4 regions of the Neptuniibacter marinus genome follow, and region 2 is predicted to be linked to each of the others. Evidence: predicted binding sites of a transcription regulator. Region 2 holds the regulator's gene; each other region holds the start of a gene.
The links. The regulator sigma-54, encoded in region 2, starts transcription at its own class of promoters, with help from an activator protein. The targets are predictions, from matches to a motif close to TGGCACNNNNNTTGCTNT.
Positions count from the first base shown of each region.

Region 1 (6,127 bases), 1.4 Mb from region 2:
AGATAAAAGCAAATCCTTTCTTGATAGCAGTTCAGCACCTACTGTTTTTTCAGCTAATAAAACAACAAGTTTCACTAGCTCTTCTTCGATAGCTGCGGTCGATTCATCCAGTGGAGTTTGTAATTCAGACAACAGACCTTTTAGCAGTGCTTGAAGCCTTTCAACTTCTGACTCTCCCTGCTGAAAACCCTCTTTGTAACCAATTTCTCGTCCCGCAACTAAACCTGCTGTATGTCCTTCCTCTTGACCTTGACTACGCCCCTCTTCTAAACCCGCCGCGAGACCTTCAATACGCGCAGTTTCCCGGATAGCTTCAAGCTCAGCAACAGTAATTTTTTCTGCAGCAATAACTTCATCAACAACGGTAACTTCGGCAATTGTTTTATGCTGAAGCGCAGTAGCGGCCGCAGAAGACTTTCCCATTTGAGGTAAAGTCCAGCTTTGAGCATCACGCACATCTTCAGCCCTAATACGTTTATACGCCTTAGTTTCGTTAGACATATATCAATTACACCATCGCCTCGCCACCACCGCCAAGGATAATTTCACCATCATCGGCAAGTCTGCGTGCAATGGTAAGCACCTCTTTCTGTGCGCCTTCGACCTCACTAACCCGTACAGGACCTTTCGCCTCAAGATCATCTTTAAGCAATTCAGCAGCACGCTTAGACATATTTCTGAAAATTTTATCCTGTAAGGCCACATCGGCACCTTTCAACGCAATAACTAGCACATCCGTCGACACTTCACGCAAGATAGCTTGAATACCCATATCTTCAACATCAAGCAGATTATCGAAAACAAACATGAGGTCAGAGATACTAGACGCCAGATATTCATCCGATTCTTTAATACTCTCCATCAACTCAACTTCTATATTAGAGTCAATAAAGTTCATGATATTCGCGGCTGATTTTACACCGCCCAAGGTAGCAGTGCTCGCACCGCCTGCGCCAGCAAATTGACGCTCCAATATGTCATTCAATTCCTGTAACGCTTGCGGCTGAATACGATCCAAAGCAGCAACGCGCATAAGAATATCAAGGCGTTGCTTTTCATCGAAACACCCTAAAACACCCGCCGCCACATCAGCTTCAAGATAAGCTACAACCACCGCCTGAATCTGTGGATGCTCATAACGAATAATTTCTGCGATTTGTCGAGGCTCCATCCAGCGCAACGTATCAAGGCCAGACGTATTGGTGCTCATAAGAATACGATCAAGGAGAGTTTTAGCTTTTTCTTCACCTAACGCCTGATTAAGCATAGAGCGAATATAGATATCGTTATTAATGCCTATACCGGTTTGGTCGCTAACCAATCCCATAAAGTCACCTACAACCGATTCTACTTTTGTCTGAGGAACATTATTTAACTGTGCCATCGCCTCTCCAATCATTTGAACCTCTTTAGGGCCCATATGTTTGAGAATTTCTGCAGCGTCAGTTTCACCCAAGCTAATCAGCAGGATGGCGGCCTTATCAATTTCACGCCCCCCCTGATCCGCTCCGTCACTCATTATCACCTACCCATTGTTTAACTGCCTGCGCTACTCTCGCAGGATCTTCGGCCACCATACTACGAATAGCATTTAACTGATAATCAAAACTTTCATTGGGGGTAGGTAGTAATTCATCATCACTGCCAAAGGTCACAGAATCAGACGAAAAGTCAGCGCCATCTAACCCAGCCAACTCAGCACTCACATCACCCGCAGCACCCAAACCAGCAACATTGCCAGCGGTACCTGCTGTCGCCAAGTTACGCAAAATTGGCCTTAAAATACCAAAAACCAAAACCAGAACAAAAATAACAGCCATTGCTTGCTTAGCGATATCCCAGATCCAATCTTCTTTCCAGATCGGAATATCTTCTGTCACTATAGGTTCTTCAGCGACAAAGGGAGTATTCACAACATTAACACTATCGCCACGCAAGGCAGAAAAACCTACAGCATCTTGGACAAGTATACGTAAGCGCTCCAATTCATTCTGATCCCAAGGCGCCCTGATCGCATCACCGCTTGCAGGGTCCACGCTAGACAAATCATCTACCACAACCGCTACAGTTAAACGTCTAACACGTCCTTGTTGATGCTTGGTATAACTGATCGTTCTATCCAACTCATAGTTTCGAGTCGCCTGCTTACGAGCGGAACCTGGAGATCCACCTCCCGCCGCAGCACTGTCACCCGACCCTACTTGTTCAGGAACACTACTTGGCCCTGGCGGCTGATTAGATAATGCACCAGGCACCCCAACAGGTGCACTTCCGCTAACACGAGATTCATCCATCGTTTGCTCACTACGCAACGCTGGCAGATCCGGATTATAAAGTTCATCCGTTTGCTCAACCGCTGTAAAGTCCACATCAGCAGATACTTCAGCACGGAAACGCCCCGCCCCCACAACGGGCTGCAGAATACTATTAACCCTATTGAGCAAAGTTCCTTCTAGGCTTCGTGTATATTCAAGCTGCTTCGCTGCTAAAACGACATTAACGTCTTTGTCGCGCATATTCAGCAAACGGCCCTGCTGATCAACCACTGTTACATCTTTAACATTAAGAGCAGGAATACTTGAAGCAACTAAATTAGCAATTGATGCAACTTGATCCCGTTCGAGAGCTCGACCAGAAAAAAGCTCTAAGAAAACTGAGGCTGTAGGCTTACGAGTGTCGCGAATAAACACCGTATCTTTAGGTATAGCTAAATGCACCCGAGCATTTCGAACGGCCGTCATACTAGCGATTGTGCGCGCCAGCTCACCCTCTAAGCCTCGTCTATACCTTGTCGTTTCCATAAACTGACTGGTACCGAGACTTTGCTCTTTATCCATAATCTCGAAGCCTACAGTTTTATCTGCAGTAAAACCTTCAGCCGCAAGTTTTAAACGTGCTTGATGAACATATTCATCAGGCACCAGTATAGCCCGACCATCCGCATCAAAATTATAGGGGACATTGTATAAACGAAGTTGTTCGATAATCTGATTCGCATCAGAAAAAGAGAGGTTACTAAAGAGAACTCGCTGCTCAGGCTTTTGAGACCATAGAACAACAGCAAAGCCTATAGCGACACTGGCAGCCAACCCAACCATCAAACCGAGTTGACGTACAATACCTAGCTTATTAAAACCTTGCATTGGGTTTCCACTTAACGTTTCAGAACCACCAGCCACAGCCACTCACCTTGAATTTCTATTTTTTATTAGATCGGCATTTTCATAATATCTTCATAAGCTGACACCAAGCGATTACGTACCTGGGTCATAGCTTGAAAAGATACAGACGCCTTCTCAGCCGCAATCATTACTTGCGGTAAATCGATACTCGAATCACCTTGCTCGTACGCAACCGCCAACTTTTTGGCACTTACCTGAGTATCATGCACACCATCAACGGCATTTTTTAAGATATCTCCAAACGACGTCCGCCCTACAACACCATTTTCCTTCAAACCTTCCGGCGCAATATCCGCCATATCGGAAGAAGGGGCTTGGACCTGCGCTTTAATCGTCCGCATCTGCATAAGAACGCTATTTATATCTGCTCTTTCTATCATACCAACACCAAGCGGCAATTTATTGACATTATAATCACACTTAGCACTTCATCAATAGAGGATAACAAAATAATGTCATTATTTTGTCTATTCAGACTATAAATGAGTGCACACGGTAGAGATAAAGCAAAAAACGGGCCATGAGCCCGCTAATCTTTTGACGTATTATCTATTAATAATGCGTTTCTGGTGGATCGCCGTATTTCAGACGCACATACATCAATGCTACGGTCAAAGCATCACCTATAGCAGTATGCCGCTCCAACATGGGGATATCTAACTTTTTCGATATAGTATCAAACCGCAAATCAACATTACCACCAACAGACTTCCACTTGATAATATCGTGATAGACGTGCGAAAGCTCAACCGCCTTGTTCGGTAAACCAAAGCCATATAGAGGCCTGATAAACTTATCCAACATGCGAATATCATAATTCACGTAATAGCCCAAAATAGGACGATTTCCCACAAACTCAAGCACCTGCTGCAAAGCATCTTCAATCTCGATACCTTCCGCTAAATCGCTCTCACGAATTTTATGAATTTTAATGGAATCGCCGCTCAAAGATTTGGGTGGCTTTAATTTAATATCTAGCCGCTCACTCGAAAGTACTTTGCGACCTCTAATCTTAACCGCACCTATAGATACAATTTCACCTTGCTTCACATCCAAACTTGTAGTTTCACAATCCAGCGATACAATTTCATCACCATTATAGGACTCAAAAAGATGGGCGAACGGACCCGCTTTGTGATCATATTTCTCTTTTATTCTTCTAACCGCTCTGGGTATTATCATCAACTAACCCCCGAGGTGATATCTCAGCTCAAGATGCTTCTTAAATCCTTTTACAATATGCAAAGCATCCCGTAACAGATCACGCTCCATTTTATCTAACGACTGTAATTCAATTAAGTTAGGTGTTTGGTCGTGACCAGTTTCACTACACTCTATACGTTTAATTTGCTGCCTTAACCTTAAACTAATAAATAAACTTAGCGCCTCCGCTAGCTCGCTACCATGTTTTTTCTGCAACTGTTCCTGCTCAACCAACGCTTCAATTCGCTCAAATGTATTTGTCACCTTGATACGATATTCAAGAGCAATAGTCCGAATACCATGAACTATAGGAAATATCCCACCCTTCTTAATATCTAAGTGCCCTTTATCTTTTAAATTACCAAAGAAGGTTAGCGGCGTATCGAACTCTAAAGACGCTTTTGCAAAATGGGAGAAAAAAACATCATTATTACGCAAATGACGCATAAACCAATTACGGCTCGCTTTAAATATAGCAGGGTTACCAGCCACAGGCTTAGCATCTATCGCGATAGCCAAATTCATCTGCGACTCACAGTCGCACTTTTCAGCCCACTCCCTCAACATCTGAGTCCATTCACCCAATGAACGAACCCAAGCAGGGTTTGAAACCATAATATTACCTGGGCACGGAGGAAAACCGAATCCGATCAAAGTCTCACTAAAGCGGTTTAAGGTCGCCTGCATCTCCGGCCAGACTAATCCATCTCGATAAATAACAGCATTATCTTGATCAGTTTTCATAATCTGTTCACCACGTCCTTCCGAACCCATCACCAAAAGGCAAACATGCGGCTGCATATCAGAAGGCATGATAATATTGAATAATTTGGCGATTATTCGACCATTCATGGCGGCTAAAAGATCCATAGCAAAACGCGTTTTAACGCCATGTGAAACCAAAGCCTTAATTAAATCATCTAAACCCTGCGCAGCCTCTTTTAGATCTTCAACCGTTTGCGCTCTCTCAATCCTCAAACCAATAACATGAGAATGACTCGAGAAATAGCTTAATACATCTGTGAGCTCTACAATCCCACTCATCTCAGATCCCTGCATAACCACAACACGTTCAATACGCTGCTGGGTCATAATAATTAACGCATTGAATAGATAATCGTCAGGTTCTACTGTAATTAAGCGGTAACTTGCTATCTCCGCAAGATCTGTATCCATCGGCATCTCATTCACGATGACCGCATCAAGCAAGTCAGTTCCCGTTACCATCCCATATCGGCTTCCTCGCCTAACCAACAAGCAATCCGATTTATGCTCTCGCATAATCAAGGTTGCTTCACGTATAGAGGTCCCCTCCACTATGACCAACGGTTCCCTAATCAACCCATCAGATACTTTAGCCAACATAAATTCAGCCATATCTTGGTCTTTGCCATGCTGCTGAACAATTTCAGCTTTAGCCGACAGATTTTGCTGGAAGTAATCAGCAAATAGGCTGTTAGTAGACATTAAGTCCAATAAAGTTTTTGTTGGTAAAACGTGACAAATAGTTTCCTCTTCAGCAATGAAGTTATGAATCGCTTTGCCACGAATTGATGACCAGCCACCGAAATAATCTTCATTTGTGTAATAAACAAAAATTTGCTCTCGGCTCGTTTCCCCCTCCTTAATAACTTCACTTTCTCCAACCCTTCCTTTCAAAATAATAAACACACCTTCAGGCTCCTCACCAGCAGCCATAATAACCTCACCTTTCTGGTAATAGCCTATATCTAGGCTAGAGC
Region 1 covers NZ_OZ245004.1:668,566-674,692, reverse strand. The annotation lists gene ACOQOE_RS03135 (FliH/SctL family protein) at 1-501, opposite strand, end outside; gene fliG (flagellar motor switch protein FliG) at 509-1,519, opposite strand; gene fliF (flagellar basal-body MS-ring/collar protein FliF) at 1,512-3,143, opposite strand; gene fliE (flagellar hook-basal body complex protein FliE) at 3,209-3,562, opposite strand; gene ACOQOE_RS03115 (3'-5' exonuclease) at 3,735-4,364, opposite strand; gene ACOQOE_RS03110 (putative nucleotidyltransferase substrate binding domain-containing protein) at 4,368-6,127, opposite strand, start outside.
Region 1: fliE (flagellar hook-basal body complex protein FliE) is a predicted target of sigma-54. The motif match lies at 3,686-3,703, and genes of this name have one in related genera.

Region 2 (6,127 bases):
ATTGTCTATACAGTAAAAACCAATATCTTCTAAAGCTTGTAATGCTGTACTTTTTCCTGAGCCGGAACGACCACTAATCACAACAAGCTTCATTTTAACTCCTAGGCAGCACTCAATTCACATAATGTCTCATATAGAGAATGGCTGTCTTGGCTTTCCCTTAGTTTTGTTCTGGCTTCTTCTTGGCTAAAGAGCTCTGCAACTGAGGCTAGTGTAGCTAAGTGCTCAGATGTTGAGTCTTCAGGAACAATCAAAATAAATAGAAGGTCTACGGGTTTTCCATCAATAGCATCAAAATCTATAGGTGTGTCTAGTTTTACTAGATAGCCTTTAGCTTCAGTACATTCTGCCAGCCTGCAATGTGGAATGGCAATCCCGTCGCCTATTCCTGTGCTACCAAGCTTTTCGCGCGAATGAAGTCCATTAAAGACTGATGATGAGCTCATATCGGGATGTTGTTCCGATATTATTTCAGCAGCATTTTCCAGAATTCGCTTTTTACTACCACCCTCAAGGCCACAAAGGACGCTTGAGGGGGTTAATAGTTCATGAAGCAACATAATTTTTTGGGTACAGACCAGTTATTTGTGAGTTTTAGTTTTTTCTTTATGCTTAATGACTTGCCTATCTAGCTTGTCAGTAAGGCCGTCAATTGCAGCGTACATATCTTCGTGTTCATGTGTAGCAAAGAGCTGGGCACCTGCTAAGTGCATCTCCGCCTCAGCTTTCTGACGTTGCTTTTCTACGCTGAGTGTGACTTGCACATTGGTGATGTTATCAAAATGACGCTCAATTTTTTGTAGTTTCGAGAGCACGTAATTATTCATTGATTCAGTTAATTCTACATGGTGTCCAGTAATGTTGATCTGCATAGGTTTCTCCTATTTATTGCAGTGACATACTACTCTTGCCACTCTTTTATTAAACTAAACGTTTTCTTTCATTCGATGGTGGAATTCCCATCGCTTCACGATATTTCGCAATTGTACGTCTAGCCACTTTAAAGCCTTGTTCATCAAGAAATTGCGCAATTTTGTTGTCGCTTAATGGTTTCGCGTTGTTTTCAGCGGCAACCATTTTTTTGATAAGCGCTCTAATAGCGGTTGAGGACGCTGCACCCCCTGTTGCTGTACTTACATGACTCGAGAAGAAGTATTTTAGTTCAAATATTCCACGGTGTGTGTGCATGAACTTTTGTGTAGTCACTCGAGATATAGTGGACTCATGCATTTCCACTGCTTCAGCAATGTCATGAAGCACCATTGGCTTCATGCCTTCTTCGCCATGTTCAAGAAAGCCGATTTGTCGTTTTACTATCTCGTTAGACACTCTTAATAGGGTTTCGTTGCGGCTTTGTAAACTTTTAATAAACCATCGAGCTTCTTGTAGGTGGTTTTTTAGGTAGGTGTTATCAGAGCTATTATCGGCCCGTTTCACTAAACCTGCGTAACCTGAGTTGATACGTAGCTTAGGGGATACTTCCGGGTTGAGGTGGACGCGCCACTCTCCCTGTTGCTTGGTCACAAGCACATCGGGAATAACATATTCTGCTGCACTGCTACTGATTGAAGCGCCTGGTTTAGGATTGAGCCCTTGTATCAGTTGGATGACCTGCTGCAGTTGAGGCTCTTTTAAGCGTGTTTTTCTCATCAATTGACGATAATCGTGCGCGCCGAGTAGTTTTATATATTGTTGTGCAACTTTGATCGCTTCATTTTTCCAGAGTGTCTCAGGCGGTAGCTGTTGGAGCTGTATGCTTAAGCACTCGCTGAGGTCACGGCAGGCAATACCTGCTGGATCAAACTGCTGTATGCGGTGAAGAACGGCTTCAATTTCATCCAGCTCTACTTCTTCAAACTGCTCACCTGTTTGCGCATGGAAGTGATCTAAAATTTCATCTAGGGTGATGGTTAAATAACCATCAGGATTGATGCCATCAATAATGTTTGTTGCAATAAGACGATCAATATCACTCATTGGCGTAAGATTTAATTGCCAATGAAGGTGGTCTTGCAGTGTTTCTTCTGCAGTATCATTAGATTCAAAGGAATCAAAATCTTCCTTGCTTTGGCTTAGATTAGGGCCAGATGATTGGAATGTGTCTTCCCAGTTACTATCGGTTGATAGTTCTTCTGGTATTTTCTCATTCCAGTTATCTTCAGTTGTAATGTTATCGTCAAGATCGGCTTCAGCTGTCGCGGTGGCTGTAGCTTCAGGTTCTGTCTCTGGTGCCTGTGAATTGCTCTCTTGAGTCTCGGAAGCCGAGGCGTGCTCGTCTTCAGAGACATCAAGCATAGGATTGCTCTCTAATGCTTCTTGAATCTCTTGCTGAAGATCAAGCGTAGACAACTGCAGTAAGCGAATTGCTTGCTGTAGCTGTGGGGTCATTGTGAGCTGTTGCCCAATTTTTAGATGAAGCGCTTGTTTCATAATACTAAGGGACAAACTCCTGAAACTACATAATTCATTTATAGCTAAGTATATGCTTAAAGTGTGAACTGGTCGCCCAGATAAGCATTTCTTACTGCTTCGTTTGCCATAATATCGGCTGGTGAGCCGTTAGCAAGGATTGTACCTTCACTAACAATATAAGCTGTTTCGCATATATCTAAGGTTTCTCTCACATTATGATCAGTAATTAATATACCAATGCCCCTTGATTGAAGATGGCGAATGGTCTGCTTTATATCATTCACTGAGATAGGGTCAACACCTGCAAAAGGTTCATCTAATAGAATAAATTCGGGTTCGGTTGCTAATGCCCGTGCAATTTCTACACGTCTACGTTCTCCACCAGAAAGACTCATGCCCATACTGTCTTTTATGTGTGTGATATGGAATTCTTCAAGCAACTCTTCCATTTTTAACTGGGCAGCGTGTTTATCTAAGTCTTTTCTTGTTTCTAAAATCGCAAGTAGATTGTCCTTCACAGACAGTTTTCTAAATATAGATGCTTCTTGGGGAAGGTAGCCAATACCTTGTTGAGCACGGCCGTGCATAGGTAGTGCGCTAATGTCTTGTCCTTTGATTTTAACGGCGCCATTATCGGCCTGCACAAGACCAACAATCATGTAAAAACAGGTCGTTTTTCCTGCACCGTTGGGGCCTAGAAGGCCAACGATCTCACCATTTTTGATCTCTAGTGAAACGTCCTTGACAACTTCCCTGCCTTTGTAACGCTTGGCAAGATTTTTGGCCTCTAATAAGCTCATAGGGTTAGTTGGCCTTATTTTTCTTTTTAGGTTGAATAACCATATTTACACGTCCCGGTTCACCAGTTTCGTCTTTGCTTGCACCACCGAATGCGTTCACAATCGACTTGTCTAGATCATAAACGATCTTGTTTCCAGTAAAAGTGTCTTCTGCTTGGACAACCTTGGCCTCTTCGGTAATAGTGAGTTTTTGATCATCTACCTGATAAAGTAAGTGCTTGCCCCAAGCGTCGCTGTATGGGTCGCCTTTCCTAGGAAGTTGTCTGAAATGTGCAGGACTTCCTTTGGTAATGAGTTTTTCAACTCCATCTTCACCACGATACATATCAACGTGCTCTCCTTCAATGAGGAGTGATCCTTGTTTAATAATGACGTTGCCTTTGTAAGTGGTGATGCCTGTTTTGTCATCAATTTGCGCAGTATCTGCCGTAATGTAAATCGGCTGTTCTTGGTCGTCAGGAAGGGCATAAGCATTCGACACTGCAAAAGCCAAAAAAATGAAGGCTAGATTATAGAGCTTATTTAGCATTGTCATGGGTCCCTTCTACCCTGGAGTGTAAGTTAAGAACTCGATTATTGAAGTCAATATCCATACCTACGCCTTCAAGTATGCTTTGTTGTGATGTGATCTTAACGGGCTCATCAGTTTCTGCATAATCTTTATCAGGATAGATTGTAAGTTGCTCAGTGTTAAGTATGGTTGCTGATATAGAATCAGGATTATCATTAACTATGACATTTCCTGCAAGGTTTGTTTGATTATTATCATCTAAAACCGTGCCTGTGTCTGATGTAAGTTTAACTTTGGAACCATCATTTCTAACACTAAGACTCTCAGGATGATCTAGTGTACTTAGGCTCAGATTAGGGTAATGCTCTAGCTTGGCTGTATTTAACACTCTTGAAATTTTGCCTTCGTTATTCCACTCTTTGATGGTTGCTTCTTCGACAAAGTAATCTATTCCGTTTAGCAGCGAACTGTTTGTACGTGCGCCTTCATTGGGGGAGGATGCAAAGCCCCAATAAAGTAGTACAGGTATTAAAATAATAGCGGCGAGTGCCACTCTTATCTTATTGCTGAGATCTAGCATTTATAAATACATCTGTTTGAGTTGATCCAATTTCCCTTGTGCTTCAAGTATATACTCGCAAAATTCACGTCCAGCGCCTTCGCCACCCTGACGGGATGTACACCAGTCTGCGTGTTTTTTAACGAAAGTGTGGCCATTAGGAACAGTCGCACCAAAGGCGCATTGGATAATGGCTGAAAGATCAGGGAAGTCATCACCTATGTAAGCGGTGGTTGATGCGTTGTGGGCTGTTTTATCCCATATCTCGTTGAGAGCAACCAGTTTGTCTTCGCGGCCCTGTTTAAGGTAGTTGATACCTAAGGATTGGCTGCGTAATTCAACTTGGGGCGAGCGCCGGCCGGTAATAATGGCGGTCTCGATACCCGCTTGCATTAGTAGCTTAATACCCAACCCGTCTAAGGTGTTGAACTGTTTGACTTCTTGGCCGTCCGCTAAAAATAGCAGCTGGCCGCTGGTAAGTATTCCATCGACATCAAATACCGCAAGGGTGATGTTTTTTAATTGCTGCAATGAAGACTCTGACACTAAATAACTCCCGCTTTTAATAGGTCGTGCATATTGAGAGCGCCTATAGGCTGATTCGTTTCATTGGTAACGATCAGTGCATTGATTTTTTTTGTTTCCATAATTTGTAAGCATTCTGCTGCAAGCATTTCAGCAGTTACTGTTGTACCGTTTGGTGTCATTACATCATCAATGACGGTTTTGTGGAGATCTACATCGTCATCAAGCGAGCGTCGTAAGTCACCATCGGTAAATATGCCAATAAGCTGCTTGTTGTCATCAACTACGGCAGTCATACCTAAACGCTTATGGGTTACTTCTAAAAGCGCTTCTTTTAATAATGTTCCGCTGGTTACGCAAGGGGTGGCTTCGCCTGAATGCATAATATCGCTAACTTTAAGGAGTAATCGCCTGCCTAGAGTCCCGCCTGGGTGTGAAAATGCAAAATCTTCGGCGCTAAAACCTTTTGCTTCAAGTAGTGCTATAGCGAGGGCATCACCTAGTACTAATTGTGCGGTTGTGCTTGAGGTCGGTGCAAGGCCAAGGGGGCAGGCTTCCTCCTCTACGCCGATGTGGAGGTTAGCAGCAGAGGTTTGAGATAAAGTGGATTCTTTGTTGGCCGTTATGCTGATAAAAGGTGTATTCATTCTTTTGAGTAGAGGAATGATTGTAATGACTTCTGCTGTTTCACCCGAGTTTGATAGGGCAATTACCACGTCATCGGCGGTGATCATGCCTAAATCGCCGTGGCTCGCTTCCCCTGGGTGAACGAAAAATGCGGGAGTACCTGTACTGGCCAAAGTCGCTGCGATTTTTTTGCCAATATGACCTGACTTTCCCATACCGGTAACAATGATCCGGCCTGTACAATTAAGCATCAATTGGCAGGCATGAACAAAATTGTGGTCGAGATATTTTAGTAAATCGGCCACAGCGGCGGCTTCTAGCGTAATAGTTCGTTTAGCTGAATGTAAAAAGTCAGGTGTGCTCATTTTTGTGATCAACTTTATCTTAAGAAACGGTCATAGTGTATAGCAGGATAAGATAGCCTGCATAGACAGAGGCCAGAATCGCCCCTTCGAAGCGATTAATGGATGGAGGCTTTTGCCATAATGCGAAGGCTAGAAGTAAGAAAGTTAAGCCTAGCATTGCAACATAGTCTCGCTGAAAAACAATCTCGGCCATCCCTATAGGGGCGATAAGCCCAGGTATAGCCATAACGGCTACTAAGTTAAATATATTTGAACCTACAATATTGCCTATAGCTATATCGTGGTGGTTCTTTAACGCGCTCGCCACCGAGGCTGCTAATTCAGGCAG
Region 2 covers NZ_OZ245004.1:3,074,393-3,080,519, reverse strand. The annotation lists gene rapZ (RNase adapter RapZ) at 1-93, opposite strand, end outside; gene ptsN (PTS IIA-like nitrogen regulatory protein PtsN) at 102-560, opposite strand; gene hpf (ribosome hibernation-promoting factor, HPF/YfiA family) at 582-872, opposite strand; gene ACOQOE_RS14465 (RNA polymerase factor sigma-54) at 922-2,430, opposite strand; gene lptB (LPS export ABC transporter ATP-binding protein) at 2,487-3,212, opposite strand; gene lptA (lipopolysaccharide transport periplasmic protein LptA) at 3,217-3,747, opposite strand; gene lptC (LPS export ABC transporter periplasmic protein LptC) at 3,731-4,303, opposite strand; gene ACOQOE_RS14445 (KdsC family phosphatase) at 4,304-4,828, opposite strand; gene ACOQOE_RS14440 (KpsF/GutQ family sugar-phosphate isomerase) at 4,828-5,799, opposite strand; gene ACOQOE_RS14435 (calcium/sodium antiporter) at 5,819-6,127, opposite strand, start outside.

Region 3 (6,127 bases), 250 kb from region 2:
GTAAAGTGTGCTATTTAAACCGATGAGTATTCCCGCCGGAATAGCGATTAGTGAGGCGATAATGAAGCCTGCAAGCACGGTGATTAGGCTTGTTAAAATCTGATCAAAAAAGGTGGGTTTACCGGTGTATGGACGCACTTTTACTGTAGCATCAGGATTTTTTTCGAGTTTCTTTGCGTTACGTAGCTCTTGGCGCTCGTGGAATTTAACCTCTTTCACCCGCTCTGCTTGATGTTCCTCTATTAATGTAATCGACTGTTGATAAACCGCCGCAGGACCGGGGAAAGTGCCTAGCGAAGTGTGGACGCTTTTGGCCCCGATCTCCCAAATGAATAAGAAAACTAACAAACCAATTAGCGGTATCAGTAAAGACTTTCCCAATTGACTGAAGTTTGCTTTAGGGTTTTCAATAAAATGGCTCAGGCCTATTGTGGCTAAAATTTTACTCATGACATATTACCTTCCGTTGATCTGTTGCCCCTCTGGTACAGAGGGGCTTTGTTGTTAGATCAAAGTGTTTGATCTGGCTTCAGACCGATTGAGAATTTTTCTAGGTAGGCGTTTGGTTGCTTGCCATCAAAGGTGATGTTGTCGATAAAGTGTGTTTGTGGTGCTTTGTAGCCATCTTCGGAGACAAAATCAGGGAACATATCCGCAGTCATTTTACCTTCCTCAATGAGTTCTTTTGCGGCAACTGCATAGATATCTGGGCGGTAAACTTTCTTAGCAATATCCATAAACCACTGATCTGATTTAGGCTCAGCAATTTGTCCCCAACGACGCATCTGAGTTAGATACCAAATCGCATCAGAATAGTACGGGTAAGTGGCGTTATAGCGGAAGAATACGTTGAAATCAGGCACCTGACGTTTATCGCCTTTTTCGTACTCAAAAGTACCAGTCATTGAGTTAGCGATAACATCATAATCTGCACCTACATAATCAGATTTGGATAAAATCTTCACTGCTTCTGGGCGGTTAGCATTATTGTTGTCATCTAACCATTTAGCGGCACGAATCATCGCTTTAACAACACGAATATGGGTATTAGGATTTTCGTCTGCCCAGCCCTTAGAGACACCAAAAACTTTCTCGGGGTTGTTTTTCCATATTTCATAATCGGTTACGACTGGAACACCAATACCTTTAAACACCGCTTGCTGGTTCCAAGGTTCGCCCACACAGTAACCATAGATAGTGCCAGCTTCCATTGTTGCAGGCATTTGAGGTGGCGGAGTCACTGATAACAGTGCATCTGCATCGATCGTACCTGATGTATCGCCGTTATGAGGCGCATAATAACCAGGGTGAATACCGCCTGCTGCTAACCAATAACGTAGTTCATAGTTATGGGTCGAAACAGGGAATACCATGCCCATGTTAAAAGGCTTACCTTCATCTTTATATTTTTCGACAATAGGCTTTAACGCATCCGCTTTAATGGGGTGAACGGGTTTGCCGTCAGGCCCTTTTGGTACGTATGGCTTCATCTGATCCCAAATATCATTGGAAACGGTGATGGCGTTACCATTAAGGTCCATGCTAAACGCCGTGATAATGTGGGACTGAGTACCAAACCCAATGGTTGCGCCTAAAGGTTGGCCTGCAAGCATATGAGCACCATCTAGCTGACCGTCAATAACGCGATCTAAAAGCACCTTCCAGTTGGCTTGGGCTTCTAAAGTGACGTAGAGGCCTTCATCCTCGAAAAAACCTTTTTCGTAAGCAATTGCGAGAGGGGCCATATCAGTTAGTTTAATAAACCCGAATTTTAAATCTTCCTTTTCAGGCTCGCCGATGGCTGCCCATGCAGGGGTTGTAATTAAGGCAGCGGCTAACACCGTACTACTGATAATTTTGCTTAGTAGAGCAGTCTTCTTTTTAAGCATGGTTGGCTTCTCCAGTCTTGAAAAATAAAAAAGGCGCCTAACGTGATCACAGTCTTGTGATTCGTTAAGGCGCCTTTGCCATAAAATAATCGAGCGGGCTTTTCTGCCCGTTTCTGTATTTATCGAGCACTCTTCGTTGAATGGCTCATTTGTTTTTTTATAAAGCATTACCTATGCCAAAAAACTAAACCTCTTTATATACAGATAGTTATATATGTAATCAGTAATTTTTATTACTCTGTTTCTACAAGGGTGCGCTGCACAATAGTGCGTATTTGTGTTAGCAGGGTGCGTATTGATGCATACAATTAAACGAATGGAGTAAGTGGGTGCCGATTATCGAGCTGTAGGCGAGCGAATGGGTTCAGGGAGAAGAAAGGCAGAAGTTGCACTCCTGCCTTGATGTTTAGCTAACCCATTTTTGAAAGAGGTCTTGGCGGTAAACTGTACGGCTAATGATTGCAAAATCGGCAGGGTTGTCTGCGTCTGATAGTTGCCCACAGTCTAACATCTGGCTAAGAATAAACTCGCCCTGTTTCGGGTCGGGAACATTTACTTGCTTGCCCGCGAAATGTTGTTTCATCGCAAGGGGCGGTGTGTAGTCAGAAAGCGTAGTGGCGGCTTGATCTAGGTATGGGGGTAGCGCAAGGAGTTGGTATAGTTCCTCTTTATTGTTGATATCTTCAACCCATTGGCAAGCTTCATATAACGCTTTTACTAATGCTTGGTGGGTATTAGGGTAGGCCGCTGCCCACTCTTGAGTCACACCAAGAACCTTTTCTGTATGGGCTCCCCATATTTTGTGTCCGGTTGTCAGTAAGCCGCCGATCTTCTGAATGAGCGCTAAACTATTCCAAGGTTCACCTACGCAATAACCATCTATAGCGCCATTAGATAAGCTTGGTATCATCTGGGTTGGTGGAACAGCAATTAATTGCACATCATGTTCTGCATCAATCCCATGTTGTTCAAGCCAGTAACGAAGCTGATAATAATGGTTTGAGTATGGATATACCGTTGCCATGACCGGTTTGACTGAGCTGCTCTTGACCTGTTTTTTAAATTGCTCACCGACTAGTTTGTCGTCTTCCCAGTTATCAATTGTTTTGGATAAGAGGGTATGGAACTCTTCAGATAAAGTGATTGCCGTACCGTTTTGGCTCAGTGCTAGGGCTGTCATCATCGGTGTTTTGTTGCCGTTTAAGCCAAGCGTCGATGCCAATGGCATCGGGGCCAGCATATGTGCGCCATCGTACAGGCCAAAGCTTACTTTATCGCGTATCGAGGCCCAAGATGATTCTTTGCATAAAACGACATCGAGGCCGTGTCTTTTGAAAAAGCCTTTTTCTCGGGCGACCACTAAAGGTGCGCAATCTAAGAGCGCGACAAAACCGAGCTTCAGGTTGTTTTTTTCAAGTGTCAGTGGTGCTGACATAAATTATCCTCTTCTCTCTACTTGCTCAGGCCGTTCGTTAGTTCCAGAACATCAATAACGCTCTGGGCGACATCGGGTAGCTTTTGACCGCGATCCATGGCGAGCTTACGAAGGGTTTCGAATGCTTGTTTTTCATCGCACCCTTGATGCTTCATTAACATGCCTTTGGCTTTTTCGATCACTTTTCTGTCAGCCAGTTGGGTTTTCGCTTTTTCGAGTTCTGCGCGCAGTGAGCTATGGGCATCGAAATGAGCAATAGCGGTATCCATAATCGCTTTTACCCGATCTGGCTGTAGCCCGTCCGATATGTAAGCACTGACGCCCGCATTAATAGCATCAGACATAGTTTTACGATCATTTTGCTGCTCAGCGAAAAAAACGATAGGTCTTGGATTGTTTTTGCTCATCGTTGACATACTTTCGAGTGTGTCTCGATTAGGCGAATCCATATCAATAATAACGATGTCTGGATGGGTATCCTCAACACGTTTATTGAGATGGGTAGTATTGGGTAGTTGGCAGACGACATGATGTCCTAGTGAGTGCAAGGCTTCTTTGAGTGCCTGTACTCTTTCCGGTTCGTCATCTATCAGTAAAACATTTAAGCGATTCACGTTACATATTAATCCATATCCGGAGGTGGATACTGGTTAATTAAGCAATAAATGTTCCATTGTGGTGCGGGAGACTTATTTAATTGTTGTTTGGAGGTACGCTGCTGTGGATAAGTGGGTAAGATGTAGCCTGTGTAATCAGGCGTTGGGTCTTGGCGATATCCTAAATTGGCACAGTGCTTGCTGAGTCACTCATCATATTTATTGATAAAAATGTACAGCATATTTAGTACATAAAAAATTATAGTAGCGCAACGGAGCGCACTTATCTGGCAACTAGCAGATATGTGGCTCCGTGCCGTGTACGCTGTAAACTGGAAAGTGCATCTGGATTTGTGTGTTACAAAGTAGTGGAGGTTTAGATGCACAAAATGACAACGTGTCCATACTGCGGTGTGGGCTGTGGTGTTGATGCTGATATTCTGGATTCCGGTTCAATCGGTGTTAAAGGCGATAAATCTCATCCGGCTAATTTTGGCAGGTTATGCGTTAAAGGCTCGGCCCTGCATGAGGTATTAGGTGCGGGTGGTCGTCTACTTTCCCCTCTTATAAATAATGTCCCTGTTTCTTGGGATAGCGCACTAGATGAGGTCTCTTCTAGATTTCTTCGCACTATATCGGAGCATGGGCCGGACTCTGTAGCTTTTTACTTATCCGGTCAATTGCTCACAGAAGATTATTATGTAGCCAATAAATTGATGAAAGGTTTTATTGGTAGCGCTAATGTGGATACGAATTCACGTCTTTGTATGTCGTCAGCTGTAGCGGGTTATAAACGTGCCTTTGGTAGCGATACAGTGCCATGTTCCTATGAAGACTTGGAAAAAGCGGAACTATTAGTGCTGGTCGGCAGTAATACCGCGTGGAACCACCCTGTTTTATATCAACGTATGCAGGCTGCTAAGAAAAAGAATCCCTCCCTGAAAGTAGTAGTGGTTGATCCTCGCCGAACAGCAACCTGTGATTTAGCGGATCTTCATTTGGCACTTAAACCGAGTACCGATAGTGAGTTATTTTCAGGATTATTGAGCTATCTGGCTGATCAGAATTGTTTAAATCATGATTACATTGAGCAATACACAGAAGGTTTTGAACTTGCTTTAGCTTCAGCTCAGCAGCAGTTTGACTCAGTTTCAGCGGTAGCTAAGTATTGCGATCTAGATAGTGATATTTTAACAACGTTTTATGAGTGGTTTGCCCAGACTGATAAAGTTGTGACTTTTTATTCTCAAGGGGTAAACCAGTCTTTTAGTGGCACTGATAATTCCAATGCAATCATTAACTGTCACCTTGCCACTGGTCGTATAGGTTTTGAAGGTGCGGGCCCGTTTTCTATTACTGGACAGCCTAATGCTATGGGTGGGCGTGAGGTTGGCGGTTTAGCAAATCAGCTAGCCGCGCATTTGGACTTCTCTTCACCTGAGTATATTGATCTTGTCTCGCGTTTTTGGAATGCACCGAATATTGCTCAAACCGAAGGTTTAAAGGCGGTTGAGCTTTTTCAAGCCATTGAAGAGGGTAAAGTTAAAGCGGTTTGGATTATGGGGACAAATCCTGCGGTGAGTTTACCTAATACCCATCAAGTGACACAGGCGTTGGAAAAGTGTCCCTTAGTGGTTGTTTCTGATTGTATGGCGAGTACTGAAACCCTTAAATATGCTGATGTTTGCTTACCCGCAACAGGGTGGAGTGAGAAAGATGGCACAGTCACTAATGCAGAAAGAAGAATTTCACGTCAGCGTAGTCTCTTAGCACCTACGGGTGAGGCTAAACATGATTGGTGGATTATTAGTGAAGTGGCCAAGAAAATGGGTTTTGAAGATGCATTCTCTTATCAACATCCAGCAGAAATTTTTGCAGAGCATGCAGCGCTCTCTGGTTTTGAGAATGATGGCAACAGAGATTTTGATATTAGTCTGTATCAAGATATAGATATTGATACTTATAATTCTTTTAAACCTGTTCAGTGGCCGGTGACTCAGGAAGCACCTTACGGGACAGCGCGTATGTTTTCAGATGGCCGCTTTTTTACGCCATCAAAACGGGCAAGGTTTATACCTATTCAGGTTTCAAGCCCTATTCAGCAAGTCACCCCTGAACTGCCTTATATCTTAAATACAGGCCGTATTAGAGATCAATGGCATACCATGGCGATGAGTGGACGTGCGCGCCGCTTGTTTCAACATAGG
Region 3 covers NZ_OZ245004.1:2,824,332-2,830,458, reverse strand. The annotation lists gene ACOQOE_RS13350 (ABC transporter permease) at 1-450, opposite strand, end outside; gene ACOQOE_RS13345 (CmpA/NrtA family ABC transporter substrate-binding protein) at 510-1,889, opposite strand; gene ACOQOE_RS13340 (CmpA/NrtA family ABC transporter substrate-binding protein) at 2,296-3,324, opposite strand; gene ACOQOE_RS13335 (ANTAR domain-containing response regulator) at 3,342-3,938, opposite strand; gene ACOQOE_RS13330 (molybdopterin-dependent oxidoreductase) at 4,310-6,127, shown strand, end outside.
Region 3: ACOQOE_RS13345 (CmpA/NrtA family ABC transporter substrate-binding protein) is a predicted target of sigma-54. The motif match lies at 2,051-2,068, and genes of this name have one in related genera.

Region 4 (6,127 bases), 1.3 Mb from region 2:
CCAATCATAAAGGCCGCTACGACCAAAGCTAGTAATACTAGTTACCATATCCATACTCCCGAAATGAGGACTGCTGCTGCAGCTAGACCTAAGGTCACTTTTGCTGCCAATAAACCACTGTCTAATTCTTCACAGTAGCCAAAGTCCATTACCAGGTGTTTTATGCCCGCGAAGAAGTGATACAGCAGAGCTGATACACTTCCCCACGCAATAAGCTTCGCAATGAAGCCATTTTCAAACATATCAACTGCTTCATTGAAGCCAGCTTCAGATTCCAGGGATAACCCTAATGCATAGATCGCAAACACGGCACCAAAAAATAGCGCCACACCTGTTGCACGATGCAGAATAGAAGTAATCGCCGGAAGCGGCTGTTTGATTGTTCGAAGATCTAAGTTTACAGGTCTTTTCTTATTCACGGCTCTTGTTCACACTTTGCGGCCCCTTTGCAGGGCTCGGTTGCTCGGAAGTGTTGAAGATAAGTACCTCGCTCCACAAGCTTAAACCTACATATCAACTCCACTAGAAGTACAATGTAGAGACAAACTTCGGGGCGAGAGTATAAGCATTTCACCTCGATATTACAATGCAAACACGGCAACCTTCGCCTTTTGTCTAGCAAAAACAGGCATATAAAAAGTCGTACAACCAAATGATAATTCAGTCACAACCCGTTTCCTGTTAAAAACGCTTACAATTTGCTGCATTGCGATAATTACCCCGCTTGATCGGATTGACAAACTTTTTTCACACTCTATATTGTGGGGGTCCAATTTATCGGGCCAAGACTCTTAGATCTGGTTAGCAGTAAATCAGAATAGAACTAAAACATAATGATAGGAGCCTTTTAATGGCTGATAAGAAAGCACATTTGACGGTCGATGGCATGGAAGGAACTATTGAATTGCCAGTTTACTCTGGCACTTTAGGTCCTGATGTAATTGATGTCCGTCCACTGACCGGTAAAGGCTTGTTTACCTACGATCCTGGTTTTGTATCTACCGCAGCGTGCGACTCCAGCATTACATTTATTGATGGCGGCAAAGGCGTGCTTCTGCACGGCGGCTACCCAATTGATGAATTAGCAGAAAAATCTGACTACATGGAAGTGTGCTTCCTGCTTCTTAATGGTGAACTACCAACACCTGAGCAAAAAGAGACTTTTGTTAAAACGGTCAAGAGCCATACTATGGTTCACGAACAACTTAACCATTTCTATAATGGTTTCCGCCGCGACGCCCACCCAATGGCGATCATGTGCGGTGTTGTAGGCGCGTTATCATCGTTTTATCACGATTCTCTTGATATCGATAATCAGCACCATCGCGAAGTTTGTGCATACCGCCTAATCGCAAAAATGCCAACCATCGCAGCTATGTGTTTCAAATATTCGAATGGCCAGCCGTTTATGTACCCACGTAACGACTTGAGCTATGCAGGCAACTTCCTGCAAATGATGTTTGGCACACCTTGCGAAGAGTACCAAGTAAATCCTGTCCTTGAAAAAGCAATGGATCGCATCTTCGTACTTCATGCAGACCATGAGCAAAATGCCTCTACGTCTACTGTTCGCCTTGCTGGCTCATCCGGTGCTAACCCATTTGCATGTATCGCATCAGGCATCGCAGCACTTTGGGGGCCTGCTCACGGCGGTGCCAACGAAGCCGTACTAACAATGCTTGAAGAAATTGGTGATGAATCTAACATCGAAGAATTTGTTGCTAAAGCGAAAGATCCGAACGATCCGTTCCGCCTAATGGGCTTCGGCCACCGTGTTTACCGTAACTTCGACCCTCGCGCCAAAGTTATGAAGAAAGCATGTGACGAAGTACTTGCAGAACTCGGTATCGAAAACGATCCGTTACTACGCATCGCCAAACGCTTAGAGCAGATCGCCCTAGAAGATGAATACTTTGTAGAACGTAAACTCTATCCAAACGTAGACTTCTATTCTGGCATCATTTTAAAAGCGATTGGCATCCCAACCAACATGTTCACTGTTATCTTCGCATTGTCTCGTACAATCGGCTGGATCTCCCACTGGAGCGAGTTCCACAGCAGCCCGAACAAAATTGGTCGCCCACGCCAATTATATACCGGCCCCGTGCAGCGCAAATACCCAGGCTAAACCCTAATGCGCACAGCCACTTAACAAAAGCCGCATATATGCGGCTTTTTTGTATCTACACTATCTACACAGAACCAACGCACTCTCCTACCCCAACACATAGACCCGAACGCACAGGACAAGCACAAAAGAGCTCACCCCGTAGCAACAAACCCACCAGCACCTTCACCAAGCCACCCTTCTCTGCTTTCTAGCCGAACAATATGGACAGCCAAGCTGTCGATAGAAAACCCAGTACAGCCCTGACAAAAGACGCGATACATGATTTATTATCACAACATCACCCAAGACACAGATAAGCAAAGAGACAAGCATCATGATGACACAAAAAAACCGAGCCTAGGCTCGGTTTTTTATTCAACACAGTACGTGCCACTCTAAATTAGACCAATTAACCACATCTCAGCGAACGACCGACACACACAAATCAACCTAGAACAACTCAAGCATCAGACGTAGATTCAATCTTATGAATACTCAAATCTGCACCGTTATACTCTTCCTCTTGCGTCAGCCGAAGTCCTAACAGCAACTTAATAGCACCATAAACCACAACACCACCAACAACAGCAACCAAAATACCCGCCCCAGTACCAATCATTTGAGAGGTCAAACTCACACCACCTAGCCCTCCCAGCGACTCAGCCCCAAAAATACCGACAGCGATACCACCCCAAGCACCACAAACGCCATGAAGCGGCCATACACCCAGCACATCATCAATCTTCCACTTATTCTGCTGAATGGTAAATAAACCCACAAAAATAACCCCTGCAATCGCCCCTACAACCAAAGAACCCATAGGATGCAGAACATCAGACCCAGCACAAACGGCAACTAAGCCTGCCAAGGGGCCGTTATGAATAAAACCAGGGTCATTCCGACCAAAAATCAGAGCCGTAATGATGCCACCCACCATAGCCATCAAGGTATTTACAGCAACCAGTCCTGAAATACCATCCATTGTCTGGGCCGACATCACATTAAAACCAAACCAACCAATACATAAAATCCAAGAACCCAAGGCCAAAAAGGGGATATTCGATGGAGGAAAGGCCACTAAACGCCCGCCTTTGTAACGCCCATTACGTATACCCAACATCACGACAGCAACAAGCGCTAACCAGCCACCCATACCATGCACGACCACAGACCCAGCAAAATCATGGAAAGCAGCACCAAAACTAGCCTCTAGCCAATCCTGAAAACCAAAATTACCGTTCCAAATAACCCCTTCAAAAAACGGATAGACAAACGCAACAATCAACGAAGATGCCAACAAGAAAGGCCAAAATTTAGCGCGCTCTGCAATACCACCAGAGACGATTGCAGGAATAGCCGCAGCAAAAGTCATCAAAAAGAAGAACTTAACCAGCTCATAACCGTTATTTGTTGCCAGCTCAGATGCAGGAGAGAAAAAGGTAACACCGTAAGCAACCCAATAGCCGATAAAGAAATAGGCCATCGCCGAGAAAGCAAAGTCAGTCAAAATTTTAACCAGCGCATTCACTTGGTTTTTATGACGAACCGTTCCTACCTCTAAAAAGGCAAAACCCGCATGCATGGCAAACACCATGATCGCGCCCATTAAGATAAATAAAGTATTCGAACTTTGGACTAGCGTCTCTACAGCGCTATTGACGTTTTCCACTGACAGTCTCCTGTTTTTTATCCGGCAAATGCACCGCACCTGTGCGCTATAAGTTAGCTAGCACCAATACAATGCAAGATCAGCATTTTTTTATACTTTTAATTGAATAGAATTTATGACCAAATAAGCTAAAACCCCTATTTCACAGGGCTTCCAACTCATTAGTCGCCAATTAATCAACGCTTTTATGCACCATTTAAAAGCATTAAGTATGCCAAACAGGATCAATCGCACTAAAAAACAGCTTACAGCTTATGAGTAATTCTAAAGCAGCTATGTATACGCTGATTTCGTTTAAAATCCGGATCTAAAGTACTGTAAGTTATATCTTCAACAACATAATCACTTAACGCATCGTGATCTATTTTGAAGCGTCTATAATTATTGGAAAAGTACAATACACCCTCTTTACGCAATAACCGCATTGCAGCATCAACCATATCCACATGATCTCGCTGCACATCAAGCACCCCCTCCATACGCTTTGAATTCGAAAAGGTAGGCGGGTCCATAAAAATAAGATCATAAGCAGGCTGCCGCTGCATGCGCAGCCATTTAAGGCAATCACCCTGCACCTGTTGATGCGCGTCCTGATCAAAGCCGTTAAGGTCAAGATTGCGCTTTGCCCAATTTAGATAGGTCGCAGACATATCAATACTGGTCGTCGTTTTTGCGCCCCCTTTTGCAGCATGCACTGATGCAGTGCCGGTATAACAAAACAGATTTAAAACGTCTTTACCCGCTGATTCTTGCTGAATACGATAGCGGATGGGGCGGTGATCGAGAAACAGTCCCGTATCAAGGTAATCATGTAGGTTGACTAATAAGCGACAACCGTACTCATTCACCTCTTTAAAACGATGAGTCTCTGACTGTTTTTCATATTGATTTGAACCTTGCTGCTTTTTACGCTGCTTTAAAATCACTTTATTAGCAGGGATATCTAAGGCAACAGGGATCGCAGCCATCACTTCCTGTAATCGTGAGAAGGTTTTAACTGGATCAATTTTTTTCGGTGCAACATATTCCTGAACATGCACTTCATCACCATAAATATCGATCGCCACCGAATATTCCGGCATATCCGCATCATAGAGCCGGTAGCACTCTATCTGCTCTTTCTTAACCCATTTAGCTAACTGTTTTCTGTTTTTTAATAAACGATTTGCAAACATTTGAGCACCATCACTCAACGGCACCACTTCCTCCTCTTCGCGCTCCCTTTGCTCTGGTCGATGCTCGGAGATTGGGTAAACAAACAGGCGACTTTCTAACGCACCATTAAACAACTTATATTGTTTATCTGCACGCATCCCCATCACCTTACACAGGTCAGGATTAGACGTGAAAATAGCGGCAGTCCAACCAGCAAACTGCTCTTTTAACTTGTCACCCAAGTGACGATAGAGAAACATTAACTGCTGGGTTTCACCTAAGCGCTCCCCGTAAGGCGGATTAGTAACTAACAACCCTACCCCCTGAGGCAACTGTTCGCGTTCAAGGTCTTCCACTCGACAGGCCGCAAAATCGATAAATCCAGCAACTCCAGCTCGTTCCGCATTTTGTCGGGCGGACCTTAATACAGATTTATCTTCATCGCGGCCCACTAAGCTGATCTCTAATTGAGATAAACCCTTAGCTTTTCGCCCATTCGCTTCCGCAACCAGTTCATCCCATATCCCTTTTTGATGACCCGTCCAGCGGGAAAAGCCATAACGCTTCCGCTGCAAGCCCGGCGCAATATCAGCAGCCATCATTGCCGCTTCAATCAGTAACGTCCCTGAACCACACATGGGGTCCAGTAAGAGATCAAAGTCAGCGATACGCGTAGGCCAACCACTTCGAAGTAAAACAGCCGCCGCTAAGTTCTCCTTCATCGGCGCTTGTCCCGCCTGTAATCTATAGGCACGACGATGCAAACTATCACCTGAAAGATCAATTGCCACCGTCACTTTGCCACGATGCATACGCACGTTAATACGCAAGTCCGGAGCAACCTTATCGACACTAGGGCGCGCGCCCGTCAAATCACGTATCTGATCCACAATAGCGTCTTTAACCTTTAGCGCACCAAAATGGGTATTATTAATTGCGCGAGTCTGCCCCGTAAAATCGATCAACAAAGTGCCTTCACTACGCATATGATCCAACCAACTCACTTGCTGGACGGCACCATAAAGATCTTCTGTCGTTTCAGCATCCCCTTGATAAACAGGCATCAATACACGGTTAGCTAAACGCGACCAAAGACAGATGCGGTAAGCATCTTCAAGATCACCATGACACTGCACACCCGCCACTGTTTGCTTGGTATCCTCAACACCGAGCTGGTGTAACTCCTCCTCAAG
Region 4 covers NZ_OZ245004.1:1,729,913-1,736,039, reverse strand. The annotation lists gene sdhD (succinate dehydrogenase, hydrophobic membrane anchor protein) at 1-48, opposite strand, end outside; gene sdhC (succinate dehydrogenase, cytochrome b556 subunit) at 42-419, opposite strand; gene gltA (citrate synthase) at 851-2,128, shown strand; gene ACOQOE_RS08030 (ammonium transporter) at 2,571-3,779, opposite strand; gene rlmKL (bifunctional 23S rRNA (guanine(2069)-N(7))-methyltransferase RlmK/23S rRNA (guanine(2445)-N(2))-methyltransferase RlmL) at 4,025-6,127, opposite strand, start outside.
Region 4: ACOQOE_RS08030 (ammonium transporter) is a predicted target of sigma-54. The motif match lies at 3,979-3,996, and genes of this name have one in related genera.